Regions from separate parts of the Nitrincola nitratireducens genome, predicted to be linked through region 1. Evidence: predicted binding sites of a transcription regulator. Region 1 holds the regulator's gene; the other holds the start of a gene.
What was found. Region 1 encodes PhoB, which activates phosphate uptake and scavenging genes when phosphate is short. Its sites were predicted from a motif close to TGTCATANNNNTGTCANA; they were not measured.
Positions count from the first base shown of each region.

Region 2: D791_RS14905 (putative 2-aminoethylphosphonate ABC transporter substrate-binding protein) is a predicted target of PhoB. The motif match lies at 9,306-9,323, and genes of this name have one in related genera.

Region 1 covers NZ_AONB01000021.1:31,613-43,601, forward strand. The annotation lists gene D791_RS15270 (NADP-dependent oxidoreductase) at 1-159, opposite strand, end outside; gene phoR (phosphate regulon sensor histidine kinase PhoR) at 202-1,533, opposite strand; gene phoB (phosphate regulon transcriptional regulator PhoB) at 1,585-2,280, opposite strand; gene ubiA (4-hydroxybenzoate octaprenyltransferase) at 2,389-3,249, opposite strand; gene D791_RS15290 (YgaP family membrane protein) at 3,369-3,491, opposite strand; gene D791_RS15295 (chorismate--pyruvate lyase family protein) at 3,575-4,117, opposite strand; gene phoU (phosphate signaling complex protein PhoU) at 4,191-4,949, opposite strand; gene pstB (phosphate ABC transporter ATP-binding protein PstB) at 4,990-5,793, opposite strand; partial or broken gene pstA (phosphate ABC transporter permease PstA) at 5,806-6,600, opposite strand; gene D791_RS15315 (hypothetical protein) at 7,020-7,205, opposite strand; gene D791_RS15320 (ABC transporter permease subunit) at 7,215-8,876, opposite strand; gene D791_RS15325 (PstS family phosphate ABC transporter substrate-binding protein) at 8,866-9,840, opposite strand; gene D791_RS15330 (substrate-binding domain-containing protein) at 10,061-11,095, shown strand; gene D791_RS22090 (phosphate ABC transporter permease family protein) at 11,174-11,545, shown strand; gene pstC (phosphate ABC transporter permease subunit PstC) at 11,539-11,989, shown strand, end outside.
Region 2 covers NZ_AONB01000020.1:31,697-43,685, reverse strand. The annotation lists gene D791_RS21545 (PhoX family protein) at 1-424, opposite strand, end outside; partial or broken gene D791_RS21540 (PhoX family protein) at 478-1,380, opposite strand; gene D791_RS14935 (HAD family hydrolase) at 1,631-2,296, opposite strand; gene D791_RS14930 (EamA family transporter) at 2,312-3,208, opposite strand; gene phnX (phosphonoacetaldehyde hydrolase) at 3,205-4,032, opposite strand; gene D791_RS14920 (2-aminoethylphosphonate--pyruvate transaminase) at 4,045-5,178, opposite strand; gene D791_RS21895 (ABC transporter permease subunit) at 5,216-5,968, opposite strand; gene D791_RS21890 (ABC transporter permease subunit) at 5,968-6,912, opposite strand; gene D791_RS14910 (putative 2-aminoethylphosphonate ABC transporter ATP-binding protein) at 6,914-8,059, opposite strand; gene D791_RS14905 (putative 2-aminoethylphosphonate ABC transporter substrate-binding protein) at 8,236-9,258, opposite strand; gene D791_RS14900 (porin) at 9,505-10,479, shown strand; gene D791_RS14895 (choice-of-anchor I family protein) at 10,557-11,989, shown strand, end outside.

The DNA of each region.
Region 1 (11,989 bases):
GCCAGAAGCGCCGCCACCTGAGCAGGTTTTCCAATCGATTGGATTGACGCCAGCCGCTTGATTGCGAATTAAGACTTCGCCAGGGCCTGCTTTTGGCTGCTCGGTTTCTTCGTAGACTAAATTGTCGGGTTCGAACGCATGAACACAGATTGCAAACATCAGGTGTACTCCACAGATATTGGCTAAAAACTCTCCACTGAGTCAGTGGTGACTGATGTTATTATCTACTTCAGACTCTTCAATTTCTACGTCGGTGAGCATATCAACAGGGAAATGGCAGATAAACTCACTGCCCACACCCAATTTGCTTTTGATTTCAAGTTTGGCGCCATGCCGAGCCAAGACATGTTTGACGATGGATAAACCCAGTCCAGTGCCGCCTGTTTCCGATGATCGCCCTTCATCAACGCGGTAAAAGCGTTCGGTGAGATGCGGAATATGGTGTGATTCAATACCGCGCCCGTTATCAATGACACTTAAGTGCCCGCCGGATGCGTCGCTTCGCCATTCTATCTTTATTTCACACCCTTCTGGCGTGTACCTGACGGCATTAAATACCAAATTGGAAAAGGCGCTGTGAAGTTCGTTCGGTTGTCCGAGCAGGTCTTTATCTGACGCAATGTTGAGTGTCAGGATGTGTTCTTTTGTACCACTGAGTAATATGCCGTCACGCTTGATTCGATATAGAAGAGAAGGAAGGTTAACGGGTTGCTCATCTTTCACGTGTTGGCTTGACTCTAAACGTGACAGTAACAGCAAATCGCTGACTAGACTTTCCATGCGCAAGGTTTGTTGCTGCATTTGGCTTAAGCCACGCATAATGGGTTTGGGTAACTCTTGATCTAAGAAGGTTTCAAGATACCCTCGAATCACCGTTAGCGGGGTTCTTAACTCATGGGATGCATTCGCGACAAAGGTTTGGCGAGTCTGCTCAAGCTGCTTAAGGCGGGTGATATCACGTGCAACGAGGAGTCTGTCACCTTCACCAAATCGAGTAATGTGATATTGCAATGTCATCTGGTGATGAACGGGTGACATTAACTCAAAGGGTTCGGAGTATTCTTGTTTTTTGTAATAACGAATAAAGCGCGGGTCGCGCAGTAGGTTGAGAATGGACTTTTTCTTATCGATTTTGGGTTTGAGGCCCAATAAGCGCTCAGCTGATCGATTCCACCATTCTAACTTGTCTCTGGCATCAATAATGACAACGGCATCTTCTAACGCAGCGGAGGATTGTTGGAAGCGTCTGATGACCGACAGGAGCTTTGTTTCATGCTCCTTGTTGGAGCGTTGTAAGCGATACAGAGCATAGGATAAATCGCCCCAAGAGGACGGCAGATCCGGTGGTTCACTGTTGTCTGTTTTGATGGCCCAGGCATATAAACGCTGAAACTGTCGCAACTGATAGAGGCTCCACGAGAGCGAGCCCAGCAATAAGCCAAGCAGAAAGTGCTCAGTGACGAACCCAACCAAACCCCCGACAACACAAAAAGTGAATAGGCTAACAAACAATTTTGGTTTGGAGATAACCATAAATATGGGGGTCCATAGCGGGTTGGTTCAATGCTAAGTAGAAGGTTAACTCTAACTCAGTTGAGCTGAAAACCGATAGCCTGTTCCTCTCACGGTTTGAATTAAATAATCGTGTCGTTCGCCCAGTGCTTTGCGAAGGCGGCGAATGTGCACATCAACCGTGCGCTCCTCAACGTAAACATTCCCACCCCAAACCATGTCCAATAACTGCCCACGGGAGTATGCCCTGTCTTGATGCGTCATGAAAAACTGCAACAGACGGAATTCTGTTGGGCCCAGTTCTAAGGGTGAGTTGCTGGATAACACACGGTGAGAAATAGGATCAAGTGTTAAATCATCCACGGTAACCGGCTCTTCAATGCCTTTTGGTGTCGTGCGTCGCAGGACGGTTTTTAGACGAGCCACTAATTCGCGCGGTGAAAAGGGCTTGGTGATGTAGTCATCAACGCCGACTTCAAGGCCTTGAATTTTATTATCTTCTTCGGCTTTGGCCGTTAACATAATAATCGGGATGTTGGACGTTACTTCGTCACGACGTAAACGACGCGCGAAATCGATTCCATTCGTACCTGGCATCATCCAGTCCAGCAATACCATATCCGGCTTTTGGTCCAATACAGCGGCATGCGCTTGTTGAGCATTCTCAGCTTCTATGCATTCGTAGCCAGCCATCTCAAGTGCGACAGCAATCATCTCGCGGATAGGCGCTTCGTCATCAACAATTAATACCCGTTTAGCAACAGACATCCCTAAAACCTCAACATTAAAAACCAGATACCTATTACAAGACGTTTCTGTTACATAAATATGACAATCACGGCCTTAGTATTATCTATTTTATGAAAACAACCAAGTTTAGGCAGCATAATGCAGAACAATCCCTATCAGAACGGATAATTCGGCCAGGTGATTATTTAAAAAGGCTTTAAAGCACGGGTCGCGTTCCCTGTGCCGAATCAGCAAAAATTGATAGACAAAAAAGCCAGCGGCACCCAGTAGACCCGCATAGTACCAGCCACTCATAGAGAGCTGCAGGCCGACAAATGCCAACAATCCTAAAGCAGACAATTGAAGAAGGCTAATGATGAGCACATCGCGCTGACCAAACAAAATGGCGGTGGATTTAACGCCGATTTTCAGGTCATCGTCACGATCCACCATGGCGTATTGAGTGTCATAGGCAACGGTCCAGAGCACTTTTGCGAGATATAACAGCAGTGCAAGGGTTGGCAGGCTCTCAGTCACCGCCGTAAACGCCATAGGAATGGCCCAACCAAATGCAGCGCCTAACACCACCTGCGGTAAATGCGTGTAGCGCTTCATAAAGGGATAGGTGAATGCAAGTGCGATGCCCACCACTGACATTAAAACCGTCATGGTGTTGGTAAAAAGAACGAGAAAGAATGAAATCAGCATTAAGCCGATGAACAAATAAATGGCTTCCTTCTCAGAGACTTCGCCAGTGGCTAAAGGGCGATTGGCGGTGCGCTTAACATGACCATCGATATGCCGGTCTGCATAGTCATTAATGACACAGCCAGCCGATCGCGTTAAAAATACACCCAAAATAAAAATAATGAGGAGATGGGGAGCGGGGACGCCTTCCGATGCAATCCAGAGCGCCCAAAGTGTGGGCCACAGCAGAAGCCAGGTGCCGATAGGTCGATCAGCACGCATTAAACGAATATAAACGGAAACTTTATTTGCAACATTCATGACTCAGCTCCTTTTAGAGGCGCTATTGTACGCCTTAAGGCGCTGAGTCAAAATAACGTCTTACTTTTTCGTGCAAATTCCCAAAAGTGGGTAGAGTGGGCAATAGCCGACCAATCCCGTCAACAAGGTACAATACCGATCCAACCCCAGATAGGCAGTGCACCGAACAGGGTTGCGAGGACCAACGCTGCGCCAATCACAATTCGTAGGATGCGATCAATTCCGCCGACATTCAGTTTCATGATATAACTCCTTTATCTAAATTAGACTTTATTGTAATAGATAGAGTTGAGAATAGAAACGTTTAAACGATCTTACAAAGCACTTAAGCGTTAGGGTGATAGGTAATTTGCTGCATCGGCGGTAGGAAGATTTCGGTGACGAGTAGCGGATGTGCCGCGATCCAAAACACAGAGCGGCGGCTCGGGTAGGCTTGTCCATTGGCGTAGAAGTGGCAAAGCTCAATGTCACCTCTTTTGATGGTTGGGTCTGTAAACAGCATCGTTCCTAACGAGCGACTGCCGAGTCGATTCAGACGCTGATGACACTGTTTTAGTGTTGCGACAGGAACAACTGAGCGCGCGTAAACCCAAGGTTGTTGGTGACCCAAGAGCTCGACTTCACGAATGAGAACACGTTGTTTTGGGTTTAAGCCCAAGGCGGATGCTTCATCTTTTGTGGGGATAGCTAGGTTTTGAGAGAGAAGCTTAACAGAAAACTGTCCGTGACTGGCGCGAATTAGGGCCTCAGTTAATGAGCCCTTGTCGCACAGCCAATTGCGCCAGTGGCTAGACAGGGCAGGTCTGCGTTTTGCACTGAGCCAAGTGGATCGTGTAAAGCCGTTAAGTGGAATGTCTGAATAGTGCACAAAAACATCACATAGCCGTTGTTATGGGGTCGGCAGTATAACATTTTTGTGCAAATGGATACGTTCTGAGCGGCTAATTATCTTCGTTCAGCTCCATTTCATCGTCTGGAGATTCGTTGCGTAATGAGCGTTTAATGCTGATGAGGCTTTGGTGACGTACATCCATGCCGCTGACTTGATAAATTAAGTGTTCGGAAAGGTTTCGGGCATGATCACCGATACGCTCAAGACTTCTGAGTACCCACATAACGTTTAAAATGGCAGAGATTGAACGCGGGTCTTCCATCATATACGTGGCCAAGGAGCGCATCGCTGTACGGTATTCCATGTTCACATTGCTGTCTTGTTTGGCCACGTTATAGGCCAACTCCAGATCGCTGCGTGCGAAAGCCGTTAGAACATCTTTGACCATACTCGAAACGAGCTTACCGATATGACGAACCTCTTGATAGCCTTTAGGAGAAGGGCCACTTTGTGCAATCTCGATCGCATGCTTACAGATGCGGCTGGCTTCATCGCCCATGCGTTCAAGGTCAGTCACTGAGCGGCTAATTGACACAATTAAACGTAGATCACTGGCCGTGGGCTGGCGCGTGGCGATCATTTTTGTGCACTGATCATCAATGCTCAGTTCCATCTGATTGGTTTGCTTATCCATGCGTCGCGACTCTTCAGCCATATCGAGGTTATTGTTGATCAGTGCCTCAATCGCATCACTGACTTGCCGCTCAACAATCCCGCCCATGGCTAAAAGTTCAGTTCGTATTTTTTCCAACTCATGATTGAATTGTTGTGAAATGTGCCGTGAAAAGCCTTCGTTACTTGTGAACATGATGTTGTCCTATTATTGTTTGATGTCAACGCACATCGTGTTATTCAACAAATCGGCCTGTAATGTAGTTTTCGGTAGCTCGTTTACGAGGGTTTGTGAATAGCTGCTGTGTTTCGCCATACTCAATGAGAGTGCCTTGGTGCAGATAAGCCGTATAATCCGATACGCGCGCAGCCTGCTGCATATTATGCGTCACTATGATTATAGTGTAATTATGTTTCAATTCTGTGATGAGCTCTTCAATTTTAAGTGTCGAAATTGGATCCAATGCGGATGCGGGCTCGTCTAGCAGCAGAACTTCAGGTTCAACAGCTAAGGCTCTGGCTATCACCAATCGTTGTTGTTGACCTCCGGAGAGCTCATAGGCATTGGTGTTTAATCGATCTTTCACTTCATCCCATAAGGCTGCACGCGTCAAGGCATGCTCAATGGCGGTGTCCAATCGGCGACGGCTGCGGATGCCTTGTATTCGCAATCCATACGCGACATTCTCGTAAATGGATTTAGGGAAAGGGTTTGGAAGCTGGAAAACCATGCCAATACGCCGTCTTAAGTCTGCAATATTCATACTGGGTGCGTAGATATCCTGGTTATCCAAATGTATCTGGCCAGACACTCGACACTCTGTTGATAAGTCATTTAAGCGGTTAAGGCTGCGCAGTAAGGTTGATTTGCCACAGCCAGAAGGGCCGATCAGGGCGGTAACATGATTGGCAATCACATCCAGATCAATCGATTTGAGAATTGGGGTTTGGCCAAAGCTCAAATTGAAGTCACGAATTGACAGTTTAATCGGGAAGGCTTGACCTGGATCAGGCAGCGTCCTTGGTTGATAGGGGGTCATGGTGTTATCCATCTAAATAGGCTTCTTGTCATCTTGAAAACGAACACGCAAACGATTGCGCAACAAGATCGCACTGAGATTCAGCAAAATGATCAGCAATATGAGCAGTAGAGCCGTTGTGAAGACGAAGGGTAAACTGGCATCTGTCCGGCCTGTTTGAAAGGCAAGGTCAAAGATATGGTAGCCTAAGTGCATAATTTTTCGGTCAAGGTGTAAAAATGGAAACTCCGCATCCAAGGGAAGCTCAGGAGCCAATTTGACAACTCCGACCAGCATGAGCGGGGCGACCTCACCTGCGGCGCGTGCAATGGCGAGAATCAAGCCTGTTAGAATCGCTGGTGTTGTTAGCGGCAGGACAATGCGCCACAGGGTTTCTGTATGGCTGGCACCAAGTGCTAGGCTGCCTTCTCGAACGGATTTTGGAATACGGGCGAGCCCTTCTTCCGTTGATACGATGACGACAGGCAGCGTGAGCAGAGCTAGCGTTAACGACACCCAAATAAGACCTGGGGTACCAAACGTTGGCATCGGCAAGGACTCTGAATAGAAGAGCTGGTCGATACTGCCACCGAGCGTATAGACAAAAAAGGCCAGCCCAAACACACCGAAGACAATCGAGGGCGTGCCCGCCAAGTTGTAGACTGCAATGCGGATGGTCTGGGTTATCCAGCCAAGGCGAGCGTACTCATGTAAATACACAGCGGCCATCACGCCAATTGGCGTCACGAAAACGGTCATAATCAAGACGGTAATAACGGTTCCAAATAGCGCGGGAAAGATGCCCCCTTCAGTTCCACCTTGTCGGGGCGATTCGACCATAAACTGCAAGAGTCCCTTGCCAAACACCTGCATTTTTTCGACCCATGACAGTTGATTGGGGAAGTGAATCTCTAAAATATCAACCAGATTGAGGGTTAATGCTTCGCCATTGCCGAGTAGCAGCGTTAATTGGGCATCTTTCTGTGCAGTTTTAATCTGTTCCGGCCAGTCTACAGGGGGTGGGGTGATCGTTGAGGTTGGGCTGAGCCGGAGCAAGATGGGCTCTGCAATTAAGCGTCCAAACGTCCTGTGTTCCAATGTCATTAATTCTGGGCGCTGAGTCATTGTGTTAATTTGGGCGTCCGTTAACCAAATAAAGTCTTGATAGGCGGCTTGCGCTTCTGAGCGTCTGAATAAGTATTCCTGTGTGCCTTGATCTGTGCTTTGATACGAGATGCGCTGTCCGATCAGGCGTTGCATCGATGGGTCATCCTGTTCGTGATAATGAACGTCAAAAATGGGCGCAGGCCAGAAATGACTGAGCCTTTAACGGCAATAAAGCCAATCAATATCGCGACCAAGAGTAACGACACAGACAAAGCGCCAGCACTTAACCAGATCCAAGCGTGTCCACCGGAAAGCCAACGATTCATAGCGCTTCCTTAAAGTTGTTGATAGCGTTTCTTCAACCCTTGTCGAATCAACGCCGCCAGCGTATTAAGGACAAAGGTAAACACAAACAGGATCAATACCGATAACAGCAGCACACGATAATGAGTGCTGCCGGCCTGAGCTTCGGGCAGCTCCATGGCAATATTGGCAGACAGACTGCGCATGCCTTCAAAGAGGTTCATATTCACCAACGGCGTATTTCCACTGGCCATTAATAAAATCATGGTTTCGCCTAAGGCACGACCAAAACCAATAATGATCGCTGAGAAAATACCCGCGCTGGCGGTCGGAAGGATAACACCCTGTAGGCTTTGCCAAGGTGTTGCGCCTAAAGCTAATGCCCCTTCGGTGAGATGTTTTGGCACCGATGATAATGCATCCTCTGCCAGTGAAAAAATGGTCGGAATAATCGCAAACCCCATGGCGATACCGATCACCAGCCCATTGCGTTGAGCGTAATCGATATTGTGATGGGCTAACCACTGACGTAAGTCCTGCGCAAATACCCAAGACTCAAATAACGAAGAGGCATAGGGGAGTGCCCAGACAAATGCCACTAGCGCCGGAATGAGCAAAACCCATAGGCTGGATTTTAGGCGATAGTGCGTTGAGTCGGGCAAAATTGACCATAACCACGAGAGCAAAACGAGGTATAACGGCAGGGCGATCAGGCCAAACAACACTTGAACGAGGTAGGCTTCAATGAGGGGGGCCAGATAAATACCAGCAATAAACCCTATCACCACGGTGGGTAGAGCCTCCATCAGTTCGACACTCGGTTTGATCCAATTGCGCAACCGTGTGGGCATAAAATAGGCCGTATACACAGCCCCCATTATGGCCAATGGCATGGCAAACAGCATCGCAAAAAAAGCGGCTTTTAACGTGCCTATACTTAACGGCACAATACTGTACTTGCCATCATGATACTCTGCCGATGGCGCAGATTGCCAAACCCATTCAGCCTGGTTGCGACCCTCATACTGCACTTTATGCAGCAATGAGGTGATGGATATTTGAGGGTGAGGGTTCAGCAGATGCCAATAGCGGGTTTCGCCAGAGGCCAGCCGTACTCCAAGAATTTGGTTGGACGAGGACAAGCTATAGGCCTTAATGGGTTCATCGGTTAAATACCCTGACCACAGGGTTTCGCCTGTGGGGGCATAGTGAATAGCAAGATGCCCTTGTTGGTCCAAGCTTAAAAAGCCTCGCCGTTGAGATTCAGGGATTAAAGCCAGTATCGGCGCCCTGTGGGATGTAAACTCATGTACCTTTTGAAAAGAGGCGGGAGTTCCTGCATCGCCCATCAGCCAAAACCACTGTTGAATACCACCATCTGAAGTGGTGGTGAGTAAAGACCGCTGATTTTCGGCAAGTCGGTAAACCAAAGCCGAGGGGTCAAGGTTGACTGGGTGCCATTGAAAAGATGACCTGTGTTCTTCAGACAGGCGTTCAGTCTCTATAGGCGTGACTTGGATGGGCTTGAAAATCGGGAACACTTGATAACCGAGATAGACAAACATGAGCAACAAAGAAATAACGACGGTATAGCCGCTGCTGCGGATCATCAAGGACATAACCGCATCTCGACAGCGTCGCCAAGTTTGAAAAGCCGACTGCTTGGCCTGCTTCGGCTTAGGGTTAGGACGCATCTAGATCAAGGCTCCTGAGGATATTGATCGCTTCGTCAGCCGGTAAAGCTACAAAGCCTTCCTGCATGAGAATAGATTGCCCCGTAGTCGAGTAGAGCATACGAATGAACTCGGCATGCAAGGGCGATAAAGGTTTAGACGGAGGATGATTAAGATACAGGTATAAAAAGCGCGCCAACGGGTAGCGCTGCTCCAATGCATTCTGTGCCGTGGGCAGTATTGCCGCATCCGTGGGGCGAATTGAAATGGCGAGTGGTTTGACATCCACGGACGCTGCGCCTAAGCCAGAATAGCCAAGGCCATTGAATGAGCGAGAAATGCTGCGCACGACGGCCGCTGAGCCAGGCTGCTCACTGACTTGGGGACGAAAATCTCCACCCAAAAGAACTAAATCACGAAAAAAACCATAGGTCCCAGAGGCGGCGTTGCGTCCAAACAAGGTAATGGGTTGATCATGCAGTCGCCCCTCAAGACCTAGGTCTCCCCAGCGTTGAATCGACATACCTGCGCTTTGATACTGAGTGACGGAGTAGAGTGCATCAAGCTCAACCAGGCTAATGCGGGTTAAGGGATTGTCTCTATTGACAAACACGGCGATTAAATCGAGCGCAATGGGTAACTCTAAAGGCGGGTAGCCGTACTGTTGTTCAAACTCGTGTCGCTCAGACAAACGCATGGGGCGACTCATCGGGGCTAGGGAGGCCGTACCTTGAATCAGTGCCGTCGGGGCGGTTGATGATCCACTGCCTTGTACCTGAAGGGTGACCTGAGGGTGGAGTTGAGCGAACTGTGTGGCTAATTGGGTCATTAATGCGTTGAGCGTGTCCGATCCAGTGGAGTGTAAACTGCCTGATAAGACAGCCGTTGGCTGATACTGTGGATAACTCGACAGGTCCTCAGCATGACCAAAGGATGGAACATACAGCAGGCTCAACACACATAAGTATAAAACGCGAAAGTACATCAATGACGTATCCAAATAGTTCAACGTTGACTCAACACATTTCCAAAAAAGTTAAATGAATTCAAAACGCCAAGATTAAGGGCGCTCCCAGCTGTAATACAAATGTAATATTTAATTCATTTTTCTGTCACATTTATCAGACACACTAGCCTCAGTAAGAATTAGCGATCCTCCTAAAGGTTAGGTGGGTCGTCTCCACTAACTTAATGAGGACACTTACATGACCTTTCGTAACAATGCCCTTGCAATTGCCATGACCGCTGCCACTGCTGTTGCGTTTGCAGCCCCTGCAATGGCTCGTGATACGATCCAGATCGCTGGCTCTTCAACTGTACTGCCTTTTTCTTCAATTGTCGCTGAGGAATTCGGTAATTCTTTCGCACAGTTCAAAACGCCTGTTGTGGGTTCAGGCGGTTCAGGCGGTGGCTTGCGTCAATTCTGCCAAGGCGTAGGTGCAAATACCATTGATATCGCAAACTCTTCACGCGCGATTCGTCCTAACGAGTTAGAAAACTGCTTCGCAAACGGCGTAACCGAAGTGATCGAAGTCAAATTCGGTTATGACGGTATCGTGTTTGCATCACGCACAGACAGCGGAAGCTTTGCTTTGGAACCACACCATGTATTCTTAGCTGGCGCTGCACAAGTACCACAAAACGGTCAAATGGTTGCGAACCCTTACTCACGTTGGAACCAGATTGACGCCAGCTTGCCAGACCAAGAAATTTTATTGGTTATCCCAGGTTCTAACCACGGTACTCGTGAAGTCTACGAAGAAAAAGTTGTGCACCCAGGTTGCGATAGCTTTGATGAAGTGAAGGCGCTTTCTGGTGAAGAAAAAACAAACTTCTGTAATGCGATTCGTACAGACGGCCGTGTTGTAGAGGTTGCAGGTGATTACACTGAAACTCTGGCACGTTTGGATGCACAGAGCAACGCGTTGGGTGTGTTTGGTCTGAGCTTCTATGATCAAAACCGTGACCGTTTGCAAGTGGCGACAGTGGGTGGTGTGACGCCAAGCTTGGAAACCATTGCAACAGGTGAGTACCCAGTATCTCGTCCTCTGTTCTTCTACGTTAAGAATGCACACGTTGGCGTGATTCCAGGTCTTCTGGAATATGCTCAGTACTTCATGAGCGCCGAAGTGGGTGGCATGGGTAGCCCATTAGAAGCTGCGGGTCTGATTCCAATGGATGACGATGAGCGCGCTGAGGTTATCTCTGCGATTCAATCACGTACGTTAATGCAGCCGTAAGGCACGCTGAACGGAACCGGGGCTCTGTTTTGGCATCCCCGGTTTTGGCATTTATGAGGACACTACGCTGGAGCGAGTATGAGTAATCTCGTATTGTTAACAGTGCTGCTGATGGTAATGGCAGTGGCTTATCAAATTGGACTGGTGCGCAGCAAGCGTATGTCGGTTGCGGCTGTGGACGGTGGAACGCGTATGCATTCTCGACCGGCTTACCACGGCACATTGGTTGCGCTGTGGACGGTGGTGCCAGCGGCCTTAATCTATATGGTCTGGAGCTTTTTCCAGCCGAATATCCTGAACTCAATGGTGATGAGTCAGTTGCCATCTGAGGTCTTAACCGCCTCTGATAACGAGCTGCGTATACTCCTGAATCGCATCATTAATTTATCCACAGGCTTTGGTTTAGCGGATGAGGCGCAGGCCTACGAGCTGGCGGCGGCGAGATGCTGAGAGAACTTCGTAATCAAGGCAACTTTATTATGTTGGCGTTGATGGCATCGGTTGCATCGGCAGGATTAGTCTTGACATGGCGACGTATTCAACCGGATTTGCGTGCGCGCAATCAGGTCGAAGTAGTCACACGTTTCTTACTGATTCTCTGTTCAACAATCGCCATATTGACGACGATCGGCATTGTTTTTTCCATGCTGGGCGAAGCGTTACGCTTTTTTTCTTTTGTTAGCCCTGCTGACTTTTTCTTCGGGACGACCTGGAACCCTCGCTTTTCGACCGTAGGCACCTCTGGACAAACGGGCTTTGGGATGCTGCCGCTGTTATGGGGTACCTTAATGATCGCCATCATTGCTCTATTAGTGGCGGTTCCGATTGGCTTAATGACGGCCATTTATTTGGCAGAGTACGCGCCTTCTAAAGTGAGAGCAGTTGCCAAGCCGG
Region 2 (11,989 bases), on a different contig from region 1:
CGATCTGCCCCCAGTCATTTTCCGCACGTGGGTTCGCTGCATCCGTTTCCGTACGGCGGCTGTTATTGGTCAGTGTAAAATAAACATCCTTGGTCTTAGGATCCACGGCACCCCATTCTGGGCGGTCCATTTTAGTCGCACCGACGGTATCCGCCGCGAAACGTGTGTTGACCAGAACATCGGCTTGGCTGTTAAAGCCATTGGCCGGTGTTAAAGGCCCCATACCAAACACTAAAGGCAACCAATCGCCAGAGCCGTCTTCATTGAAACGCGCAACGTACAGGGTACCGTTGTCCAACAAATGACCGCCTGCTGTCTCCTTTTTGTAAGGCTGAGCACTGACGTATTTGTATATGTACTCAAAACGCGCATCGTCTCCGGAGTAGCAAACAATTGGCTCACCTTCAACGGCAGGCTGGAACACAACGCCTCATGTGCAAAGCGTCCAAGCTGCGTGCGTTTAACGGGCGCAACGTCTGGGTTAAACGGATCAATCTCGACCATCCAACCAAAAGCATTGGCTTCATTACGATAGTCTTCTGTCGCAGATGCCCCCTTCGGCGTCACATCATAACGTACGAATTCATCCGCGCCCGTGTCCGCCAATTCCCAAGCATAGCGACCTGAGCCTTCTTTCGTGACACCATAACGTGTTTGCTCACGCGGCTGCTCACCATGGTTAATGAAATACCCTGCCCAGTTTTCCTCTGCAGCCAAATAGGTATTCCATGGTGTGACACCGTGCGCACAGTTATTTAAAGTGCCGCGTGTCTTTGTGCCGTCTGGGCTGAATTTTGTTTTTACAAAATCCGTGCCACGCACAGGACCACTGATCTCCATTTCGGTTAAGCCATGAATACGGCGGTTGCGTGGATCGGCTTCAACAGCCCAGTCACCATTGGCTTGCTTTTTAACACGCACCACACTCACGCCATGGCCATGTATTTCTTTCAGAACTTCATCAGCATCACGTTGACCGTCGGCTTTGAGAGGTACGGCATTGCGAGATAACTCTTTTCCTTGGGCCGATGCATGCATAAAGCGTGGCTCAACGTACTCATGGTTCATCACCAAGAGTCCGTCTTCAGAGCTGCCTTGATACGGATCTTTGCCTTCAATCGGGAAGAAGTGCATCCCGTCGTGATGGCTGCCCACTTGATGCGCTTGATCTTCACCAGAATTGGTTAAAGGATCGAACGCTGGCTGATGACCTGAAATGGGCTGTCCCCAAGGCAACATAACCTGGTGCTTGTATCCTTTTGGTAGGGTAACCGTATCTGCAGCGCTGACATCAATGGCTTCAAAACCAATTAAAGGCGAGTGTTTATTGCTGCCTGCTGCCGCCAAAGGTGAATACGCCGTCGTTGCAAAAAAGCCCATCAACGCCGTGCCCAAGCTACCTTTCATCATTGTACGGCGTGACATGCGCTTCTCGATAATGCTTTGAAAGGAAGCATTATCGGAGTGGTTGCTTAGTGGCTCATCACCCTCGTGATTATCGATGCTCAAGATCGTGCTTTGTGTATTCTTCATCGCGCTTCTCCGCTGGATTCATTGACAGTGGCAAAAGACTAATAAACAAGTGTTTCAGTTTGGGTGCATTTTTGTGACAAAAACGTTAAGTCCAAGATCAACTCCAGTTTAAAATCGGCCATTGCTGCGCTTGTGCTACGTGCAATAGCCTTTCATTCGGATTGACGGCCACGGGAAACTGAACCTTCTCTAATAAGGGAATATCATTGTGAGAATCTGAGTAAAAACGACTGATGACTTGCGAACCCGAGGTATTTAAACGCTCTAAGTAGGCATGATAATGATGGACTTTTCCTTCCTGATAACTCATAGGTAACAAGGGCTTACCCGTTAGTTTTCCGTCATGGTGTTCGACATCAATACCGATCACTCCATCAAAGCCCAACGCATTTGCAACAGGCTCAACCAAAAATACCTCACTGGCGGAAATCATTAACAAATGCTCACCTTGCTGTCGTAGCTGGTGAAGCAAATGCACCGCATCCGCGTAAAGCAACGGGAGAATACGCTCAGAGACAAAACGCTCAGCTTCGGCGTATACCTGCTTGGATTCACGACCTATTAAGGGTGACAAATTCAACGCCAAATAGGCGCCCATATCCAGATTGCCCTTTGCATAAGTCTCCATCATTTGCTGATGTTGATGTTTGAAGTCAGGGCTTGTGATCCAACCCAACTCATGCAAATACTCTGCCCAAAGCGCAGAGGAGTCGCCTTTAATTAACGTGTGGTCCAAATCAAATACGGCTATTTTTTCGATCATTATTGCTTCTCAAGATTAAGGTAATGCGACTAAAACCAAGCCCAGCATCATGATGGTTAAGGCTATCCACTTAATAGGGGACAAGACTTCCTTCAACCAGATTACGGCCAACAGTGCACCTATCGGAATCGATGCTTGGCGGAGCGCCACAACGTAACTCACGTCTTGCGTATGCCCCATCGCAATCAGCACCAAACCATACGTGGCCAATACCATAGAACCTGCCATGATGCAGACACGCATATTGTTCTGCCATTGTTGGCGCAAGGCTTTGCGCTCAGTTGCAAACATAAAACAGCTCGGCAGCATCCATAAAAAAGCGGACCATGCCTGCAACACCATAAACACCATGCCTGCTGAAAAGGGCATCATCCCTTCTTGCCGCATCAGATCAATGGCATGTTTATCAACCCAGGAATACCCGACCGTGCCCAATACGGCTAACAACATAAAACCCAGCGCAGGCGTCATATAAAAACGCCAATGAAAGTCGCTGAGTCTTCGTAAGGGCAACAAGACACAGGCCGCGAAAATGAGAAACATCCCCAGCCAATCCTGAGTCGATAAATAGAGATACCCCCCCAACCATACCCCTACCCAAGGCACTAGGATCACGGGAAGGCCTCGCACCAAAGGATAGAGTACACTCACGTCTCCCCTCGCGTAGGCCCAGGCTAAACCCGCCATATAAATGCCCTGAAAGGCACCTGACAACAACCAGACTCCCCAAAATTCCAGAGGTAAGGCAAGCCAGTCCCTATAGATCAGCAACCAAGGACTAAAGACAATCGCCCCGGCCAACATCATTAGGGTGAAAAGTGCCAGTGACGGCTGTTGCTTTTTTCCTAAGAGATTCCAGCCTGCATGTAAGCAGGCTGAAACCAGTACCAGTGTCAGTGCAAGACTATTCAAGGACGCTCTTCATTTGCTAAACGTAGGGTGATATCGTCTAGCACCTCAGGTAACTCGGCAATTGAGTCAATGACATAGTGCGCCCCTGAAGATGCCAAGGCTTGATGGGCAACAATCGCTTGCACATCCCGCTCCTCTTCACTCAGCGCCAACCACTGCGCCTCAGAATACCCCGTTTGATTGCCCGACACGGCCACTGCAACGGTCCACATCCCTGCATTTAGACCCTCTTCAATGCCCACAGCCGTATCGTCAACCTTGACACAGGCTTGCACGCAACTGACCTCCAACGCTTGCGCATTGGTTAAGCACATCCAAGGATAGGGGCGTCCAGCCGGAACATCGCTGGCACAGACGACCGAGTCCGGTGTAAAGCCTTGTTCAGCCATCGCAGGTAACAGACCTTGAATCATTTCACGGCTATAGCCCGTATTCACGCCAATCAAAATGCCCATGTCATCGCAGTACTCCATCACCAAATCAATGCCAGAAATCAACTGATGATTATCGGCAATGGCCGCAACCTGATGCACAACAAACGCATGGTAAAGCCGATCAATATCCTCATCCGTAGCCTTAGTGCCTTTCACTGCCAGCCATTCTTGTGCAATACGCGGCATAGCCAATAAGGCTTCTATATGCTCACGCTTTTCTTTTCCCATGGGTGCCCGAGCCTCTGTGATGGAGATGGGCACGCCTTCTTCCGCAAATAAGGCTTGAAAGGCTTGAATCGGTGCCAAAGAACCGAAATCGACGCAGGTTCCCGCTAAGTCCATAATCACAGCCTGTACAGGCCCCGTGTAACGTCTTTTATATCGGTACATCGAACCTCTCCTCTATTCAGATTTCGTTGGTAGATGCTGCGCATCCAGTGTTACACCTAGGGTTTGGCACGCACTGGCAACAGCCAGGAGCACTTGATCCATTTCAGCTTCAAATAACTGACCAATGCAGCCAATGCGAAAACTATCGACTTCGGTCAACTTACCGGGGTAAATCAAAAAGCCCTGCGCCTTAATGCATTGATAAAAATCGGAGAAGGAAAATGCAGGATCACTTGGCGCAATAAAGGTGGTAATAATCGGTGACAACCACTCATCCTCTAACAGTGTGGCAAACCCCAACGCACGCATACCCGACACCAATCGATCACGATTGCGGGTATAACGCGCCAAGCGTGCGGCCTGCCCGCCCTCTTCTGCATATTCATTAAGCGCCTGATGAAAAGCGGCCACTACATGTGTCGGAGGTGTAAAGCGCCATTGACCGGTTTTCTCCAAGTACTGCCACTGATCGTACAAATCCAAGGACAGTGACGGTGAGCGCGCTTCACAGACGGACAATGCCTGTCTCTCGATCAACGCAAAACCAAATCCAGGCACCCCTTCAAGGCACTTATTGGCCGAAGACACCAAGGCCGTGAAAGGTAATTGAGCTGCATCCACAGGCAAGGCACCAAAAGCGCTCATCGAGTCCACAATCAACTGCCGCCCCTGCTCTGCAACCACCTGAGCGATACTGTCCAAGGGGTTGAGAATGCCTGAACTGGTTTCACAATGAATCAACACCACATGTGTTATGGCGGGGTCATCGATTAATAGTTCCTCAACTTCATGAGGCAGCGGCGGTAAATAATCGCCCTTATCCAGCGTGACGTGGGCATGACCCATACGCTGTAATATCTTCGCGGCACGTTGTCCATAGGCACCGTTCATCAACACTAGGGTTTTACTGGTACGATCAAGCAAGGTGGCAAACACGGCCTCAACCGCAAACGTACCGCTGCCCTGAATCGGAACACACACATGGGATGCCTGTGCATTGGCAATCATCAGCAGGCGTTGGCACACGTCTTTCGTAATTTCGTTAAAATCACTGTCCCACGAGCCCCAGTCGCGCAGCATGGCTTCTTTGACTCGGGTCGACGTCGTGAGTGGACCGGGCGTTAATAAGTAGGGTTCTTGTTTCATCATTTCATCCAATCTACGGATAGAGTCGAAAGTAAAATCAACGCTGACGCCATATCTGCGAGCGCTTCAGTATTAGGTGTGTACACATGGCGTGCAGAATTTTGACGACAACCGACGTCAGCAAAATCAACACGGACATGGCCGCTGCACTGGCAAAGTAACCTGCTTCATCCAAATGCAGCACCGCAACCGATGCTAGACGTGTATCGGGTCCATAGAGGAAAATCACCGCCGACACGGTCGTCATGGCATTCACAAACAAATACACCGAAATATCCAACACCGCTGGTAAGGAGGTGGGTAAGGTGACACGCAGATAGGTGCGCCAAAACGGCACTTTTAATGAAGCTCCGACCGCTTCAAACTCAGGGTCCAGCTGCTTTAAAGCCGTCATTGAGGTTAAATGACACACGGTATAAAAGTGCACCAGCGTATTCAAAACCAGAATCGCCAAGGTGCCATAGAGTATATTTAAAGGGTTGCTCGGATGGTTAAAGAAGAAAATATACGCCAAGCCGAGCACCATTCCCGGGACGGCCATCGGCAAGATTGCGAATAAATGCACCCACTGGCGCAACAGGCCAAACTCCTTCGTTTTTTCAACCATCCACGCCACGGTAAAAATAACCAACGTACCGATCACCGCAACACTGGATGCCATTTTTAACGAATTGAACCAAGACTCCCAACCACTGCCGCCTAAGCCATCAAACTGATAATGACGCAAGGTATAGCTCAAGTTGTAAGGCCAGAACTGAATAAGGGATGCATAAACAGCCGTGCCAATCATTAACAAAATGACAGCCGCAACGGAGAAGCACAAGAGCGCAAAAACCCAATCACGAACAGGAGATGGACTGGCTGATACGGTACCGCACGTGCCGATAATTGAGCGGTTTGCTTACGTTGCACCCAGCGATCTGCGATAAAGGTTAAGACCGCAGGCAACAACAAAATCATACTCACCACGGCGCCCATCTGGAAGTTTTGTTGACCGACCACCTGCTTGTAAATGTCAGTTGCCAATAGGTTGTATTGCCCACCAATGATTTTCGGCACCCCAAAATCCGTGATGGCAAGGGTAAATACCACAAACGCACACGAGATCAACCCATAGCGAATACCCGGCAAGGTCACGGTCAGAAACGTTCGCCACGCTGGTGTTTTTAAGGAGCGTGCCGCTTCATACAAACGTGCATCGCTGTTGGACAAGGCCGTCACCAAGATCATTAAGGCATGCGGAAAAATCCAGAAACACATACCTATGACAATCCCTATCGGACCGTAAATAGATTCACCGCCCAACAAACCTTTTAAATAGCCTTGATTACCAAAGATATATACCAAGCTAATCGCCGGTAACAACGAGGGCGCTAAAATCGGCAAGAGGGTTAACACTTTAAACACCCGCTTACCGGGCATGCAGGTGCGTGTGATGCCATAGGCACACACAAAGGCTAAGCTCACTACTAAACACATGGTCATGATCGCGATGAAAAACGAGTTCGCGATTGAATTAACCAATGAAGGGGTTGAGAAGTAATGCCGATAATTGGCCAAGCCAATAAAGTCACCCGCCGAGTTCTGCACACTTTTCAACAACAGGGTATACAAAGGAAAGACTAAACCAATCAGCATGAGTGCCAAGGCTAAGAGCATCAAGCCGAGTTTAATCCAGGCCTCTTGATTAAAGCCAAAAAGACCCGTCATACGGGCAGTCGTTAGCGTTGACATGCTAGTTACCATCCTGCCTAAACACACGACAACTCGCTGCCGGCAAGGCCAAATGTACGTCTTTGCCCAGCTGAATCTGATGCTGCACCGCATCTGCATGCTGAATATCCACGCGCAACTGAATATCAGCACTCGTCACATCACAGGTTAAACGTAAAAAAGCACCTAAATATTCAATATGGATAACGCGTGCCTCAAGTTGCGAATCGGCCTGTCCTGACGATGTCAACACCACCTCTTCGGGTCGGATCGCCAGATGTACGGGGCGTTTGTTTTCAAAAGCATGAGGCTGTGTGGTGTAGCGCTGCGCGCCGAGCATCACGGCCGTTGGAGAACACACCTCTGCGCTCAAGAAGTTCATATTGCCAACAAATTGAGCAACAAATGCACTCTTTGGATGACGATAGACCTCTTCTGGCGTTCCAATCTGCTCAATCACACCGTGGTTCATTACCACAATACGATCCGCCATGGTTAAGGCCTCTTCTTGATCATGCGTCACCATCACCGTGGTCACACCCAAGGTCTTTTGCAAGGCTTTAATCTGTTGACGCAAATGCACACGCACCTGTGCATCCAATGCCGACAACGGCTCGTCTAACAACAGCAACCCTGGCTTCGTCGCCAAAGCCCTTGCCAAGGCCACACGCTGCTGTTGGCCGCCCGACAATTGCGCAGGATACTTTTTCTCAGACCCTTCCAAACCAATTAAACACATCAGCTCGTGCACACGTGCTTGCAGCGCCTGACGTGAGTGCCCTTGATTGCGCAAACCATAGGCAATGTTGTCTGCAATCGTTAAATTGGGAAACAAGGCATACGACTGAAACACGATGCCGAAATCACGCTGTTGTGGTGGCAAATGTGAAATTTCTTTACCCATTTGCACAATACGTCCGCTCGATTGAGGCTCTAACCCAGCAATCGCACGTAGTAAGGTGGTTTTTCCACAGCCGGACGGCCCTAAAAAGCAAACAAACTCACCTTCATAAATGGTGAGATCGATGGTGTTTAAGGCCACAAACGCACCAAAGGACTTGCTCAGCCCTTCAATTTCTAAACAAATTGACTCAGATACATCCGAATCCGGCATAAACGCCGTCTGTCCGACCAACGCCGCCAACGACGGTTGTTGCATTGTTCTCATAACATCACCCATTGAATCCCCAAGACCGCATGATTAACACCTCGGCCTATCCTCGACAAAAAACAGCCCCACAAGGGCGGCTGCTTTTCACCTAACCATCGTGCTAGGGGCAAGCAGCCGTCTCTTGCGGGGGCTGTTATCCCCGCGAAGACGGGGATCTACTGACTTGGTTCGACTTATTTAGAGTCTGACTTAGCATCGTAACGACGCTGCCATTCTTGAAGGATGCGATCACGATTCACGGCCGAGAAGGCAAAGTCGTTATCAATCATGCGCTCAACGATGTCTGCCGGATAATTCTCAATAGGCTTTGCCACTCCAGGCATCGCCACCACCGCATAACCTTCGTTGTAAAGCTCGTTGGCATCCCGGCTGACAGCCCAATCCATCAAGGTTTTGGCCGCATCCATGTTCTTCGTGCCTTTCACAATGGCCGCGGCTTCCATATCCCAGCCTAAGCCCTCAGATGGGAAAACCACTTCAACGGGGGCACCTTGCGATTTCAAACGTGCGGCACGGAATGCGAAGGAAACACCGACAATTGCCTCACCGGATCCCGCCAAATTACACGGCGCTGAACCCGAATGGGTGTAGCGGCTGATGTTTTCATGCAGACCGTCCATGAATTGCCATGCTTTTTCTTCACCCCACAGCTGAATCCAGCTCGACACGTCCAAATACCCCGTACCAGAAGAACTTGGGTTTGGCATCACCACATGGCCTTTGTATTCAGGCTTGGTCAGATCCTCCCAGCTCGTTGGCATTGGCACGCCATGCTTTTCGCCTTCAATCGTGTTGTAGCAAATCGCCGCCACCCATGCGTCCATCCCTACCCAAGCAGGTGGTGTGTTCACATCGACAAACTTAGGATCCAGTAGCTCAACGCCTTTGGGTGCATAGGGCTCTAACAACCCTTCTTCATCTAATAACAGCAAACTGGTCGCCGCCAATCCCCAAATCACATCGGCTCTTGGGTTATCCTTTTCAGCCAATAAACGCGCGGTCATAACCCCCGTAGAATCACGAACCCAACGAATAGAGATGTCTGGATGTGCTTGATTGAAACGCTGCGCGTACTTTTGTAAGTCATCTGATTCAACCGCCGTGTACACGGTCAATTCTGTTGCCGAAGCCACCGTAGAGACACACAAAGCTGTCGCTAAAGCGAGCGTGGTTTTCTTAAAGGTAGTAAATGACATGAGTGAAGCCCTCTTGTATTGGTATAGACCAGATATTAAAAGCGACTTATGACAACTGCATGACATTTTGATGAACTGTTAATTACGTTTTCTCATGAGCGAAAATGTCATTTAACTGACATCCAGATGCAACAAATAGACCCTATGATCGCAGCCCAGACAGGACGTCTTACTTCACAACATACTAGTTTGATTCGATTTTTGTGTACTCACTTTATTTTTAAACAGGCGTCATAGGGGAATTTAATGAAAAAGTCACTTCTGTGTATGGCAATTGCCAGCAGTCTTATCGTGCCAGCCGTGGCCATGGCCGATGCGACTCTTTACGGATCATTTAGAATGGCGATGGTCAAAGAAGACAACAAATCCATGTCTTTGGACGATGACAGCACGCGAATTGGTGTACGTGGAACGGTCGACCTAGGCCTTGAAGACACCAAAGGGGTCTTCCGCTGGGAACAAGCGTTGGATGTTAATAAAGGCGCTCTAGATTCTGGCCGTTATGCATGGTTAGGTGCTACAGGTTCATGGGGTACCGTGACCGGTGGTAAGCAAGACGCTCCAATCCAAGCCTTAGTCACCTCGTATGCGGATGACTTCAACTCAGGTGCTCAGGGCGGTCACTCACAGGTGGCACGTCAGTTTAACCGTCGTCAAGGCAATACCCTTGTGTACGCGTCTCCAAAAATGAACGGCTTACAAGCCTCTGCTTCGGCTGTGTTTGCAGGTGATGACCTGTCATCAGGCAATAAAGACCGCATGGTTGATGGTTACAGCTTGGGCCTTGCCTATGATGCCAACAACCTCTACTTCGCGGGTGCCTTTGGCAACGCTAAGTCTGGTAAAAATGCCGTTGGAAACTACGGTATCGATCAGAACACTTGGGGCTTAGCCGCTGGCTTTAAAGTCTCAGGCCTTACCTTGAAAGCCAAATACGTTCACCTTGATGATAAAACTGGCGGCAGCTCGTTTGTTAGAACTCAGGGTGAAGCGAATGAGTATGTTATCGGTGCTAGCTATGTAATTGATAATACCACTCTAATGGCTGAGTTTGGTCAAACTGAGCGTAAGCCAGATAACGCCGTGGATCTGAAAGGCAGACACTATGCGCTGGGCGTTCAACAACGCATGGGCCGTGGTCGCGTGTATGCTGAATACCATGATTACACCAAGCTTTGTATGCCAGCCGTGGCGACAAGTTTGTGGTCGGCTACCGCGTAGATTTTTAATGCTCAGTAATTCACAAAAAAGGCTCATTTGAGCCTTTTTTTATGTCAGACAGCAAACGGATGATACCCATGAATCAGTTTAAAAAAGCCGCTCTAGCGCTATGCATTATGGCCAGCATTGCCACCTCAGCCCAGGCCTTAACCCTGACCGAAGCCGGGCGCTATGCACCCAACACCGTGCCTTTTGCTAAAAGTGCTGCCGAAATTGTCGCCTACAGCCCAACTCAACAACAAGCCTATGTTGTCAATGCACTCTCTGGCCAAGTGGATGTGATTGATCTATCTGAAGTGAGCGCTCCAGTTAAAATAGAATCGCTTGATATTGCAGCCGATGTGATGGCCGCCATCGCTGGCACCCGCATGACCGCTGTCAATAGCGTCGCAGTGCATGGCAACTTAATGGCTGCGGCAATCGAAGCCGACCCTAAGCAAGAAACAGGCTATATCGCCGTTTATCAGTTGGAACTGGATGGATCGGTCAAATTTATCACGGCCTACCCTGCTGGCGCTTTACCCGACATGGTCACCTTTTCACCCAATGGCCACTATATCCTAAGCGCCAACGAAGGCGAGCCTAACGATGAATACACCATCGACCCAGAAGGCTCGATCACTGTTGTCGATATTCGTGAAGGCTTAGATAAAGCCATCGTGCATACAGCCAACTTTTCAGCCTTCAATGACCAAAAAGCCACATTGATCGAGCAAGGCATTCGTATTTTCGGCCCAGGTGCCAGCGTAGCTCAAGATCTTGAACCTGAATACATCACCATCACCTCTGACAGCCGCTACGCTTGGGTCGCCCTGCAAGAAAACAACGCACTCGCCAAAGTGGATATCGAAAAAGCAACGGTCGACGCAATCTATCCACTGGGATACAAAGACCACAGCTTAGTAGAAAATGCTCTTGATGCCAGCGATAAAGACGACAAAATCAATATCCGCCAGTGGCCAGTCTTGGGCATTTATCAACCCGATACCATTACCCTGTATGAGCACCAAGGTGAGTCCTATATTTTAACCGCCAATGAAGGCGATGCGCGCGACTATAAAGGCTTCTCTGAAGAGTTTCGTGTCGCCGATATTGAAAAGAAACTCGGGGGCACTCTCGCCATTGATACCTCTGGCATTCCTGCCTTTGACGGTAAGCTGACAGACCCAGAAAACTTAGGTCGCTTGCGTATTTCAGCCGTGCAAGGCGCTAATTCAGATTGTACTCCAGATGCACAAGGTCTACCGATGGGCTGTACTTTTGACTCTCTCTACAGCTATGGCGCGCGTTCATTTTCGATCTGGAAAGAAGAAAACAACCAACTCGTGCAGGTCTACGACAGTGCAAATGAGTTTGAACGGGTCATTGCTGAACGCTTCCCTGAACATTTCAACAGCAATCACAACGAGCAGCCAAGCTTTGACAGCCGCAGCGACGATAAGGGCGCTGAGCCAGAAGCCTTAGCCGTCGGTCAAGTGGGTGATAAAACCTATGCCTTTATTGGCATGGA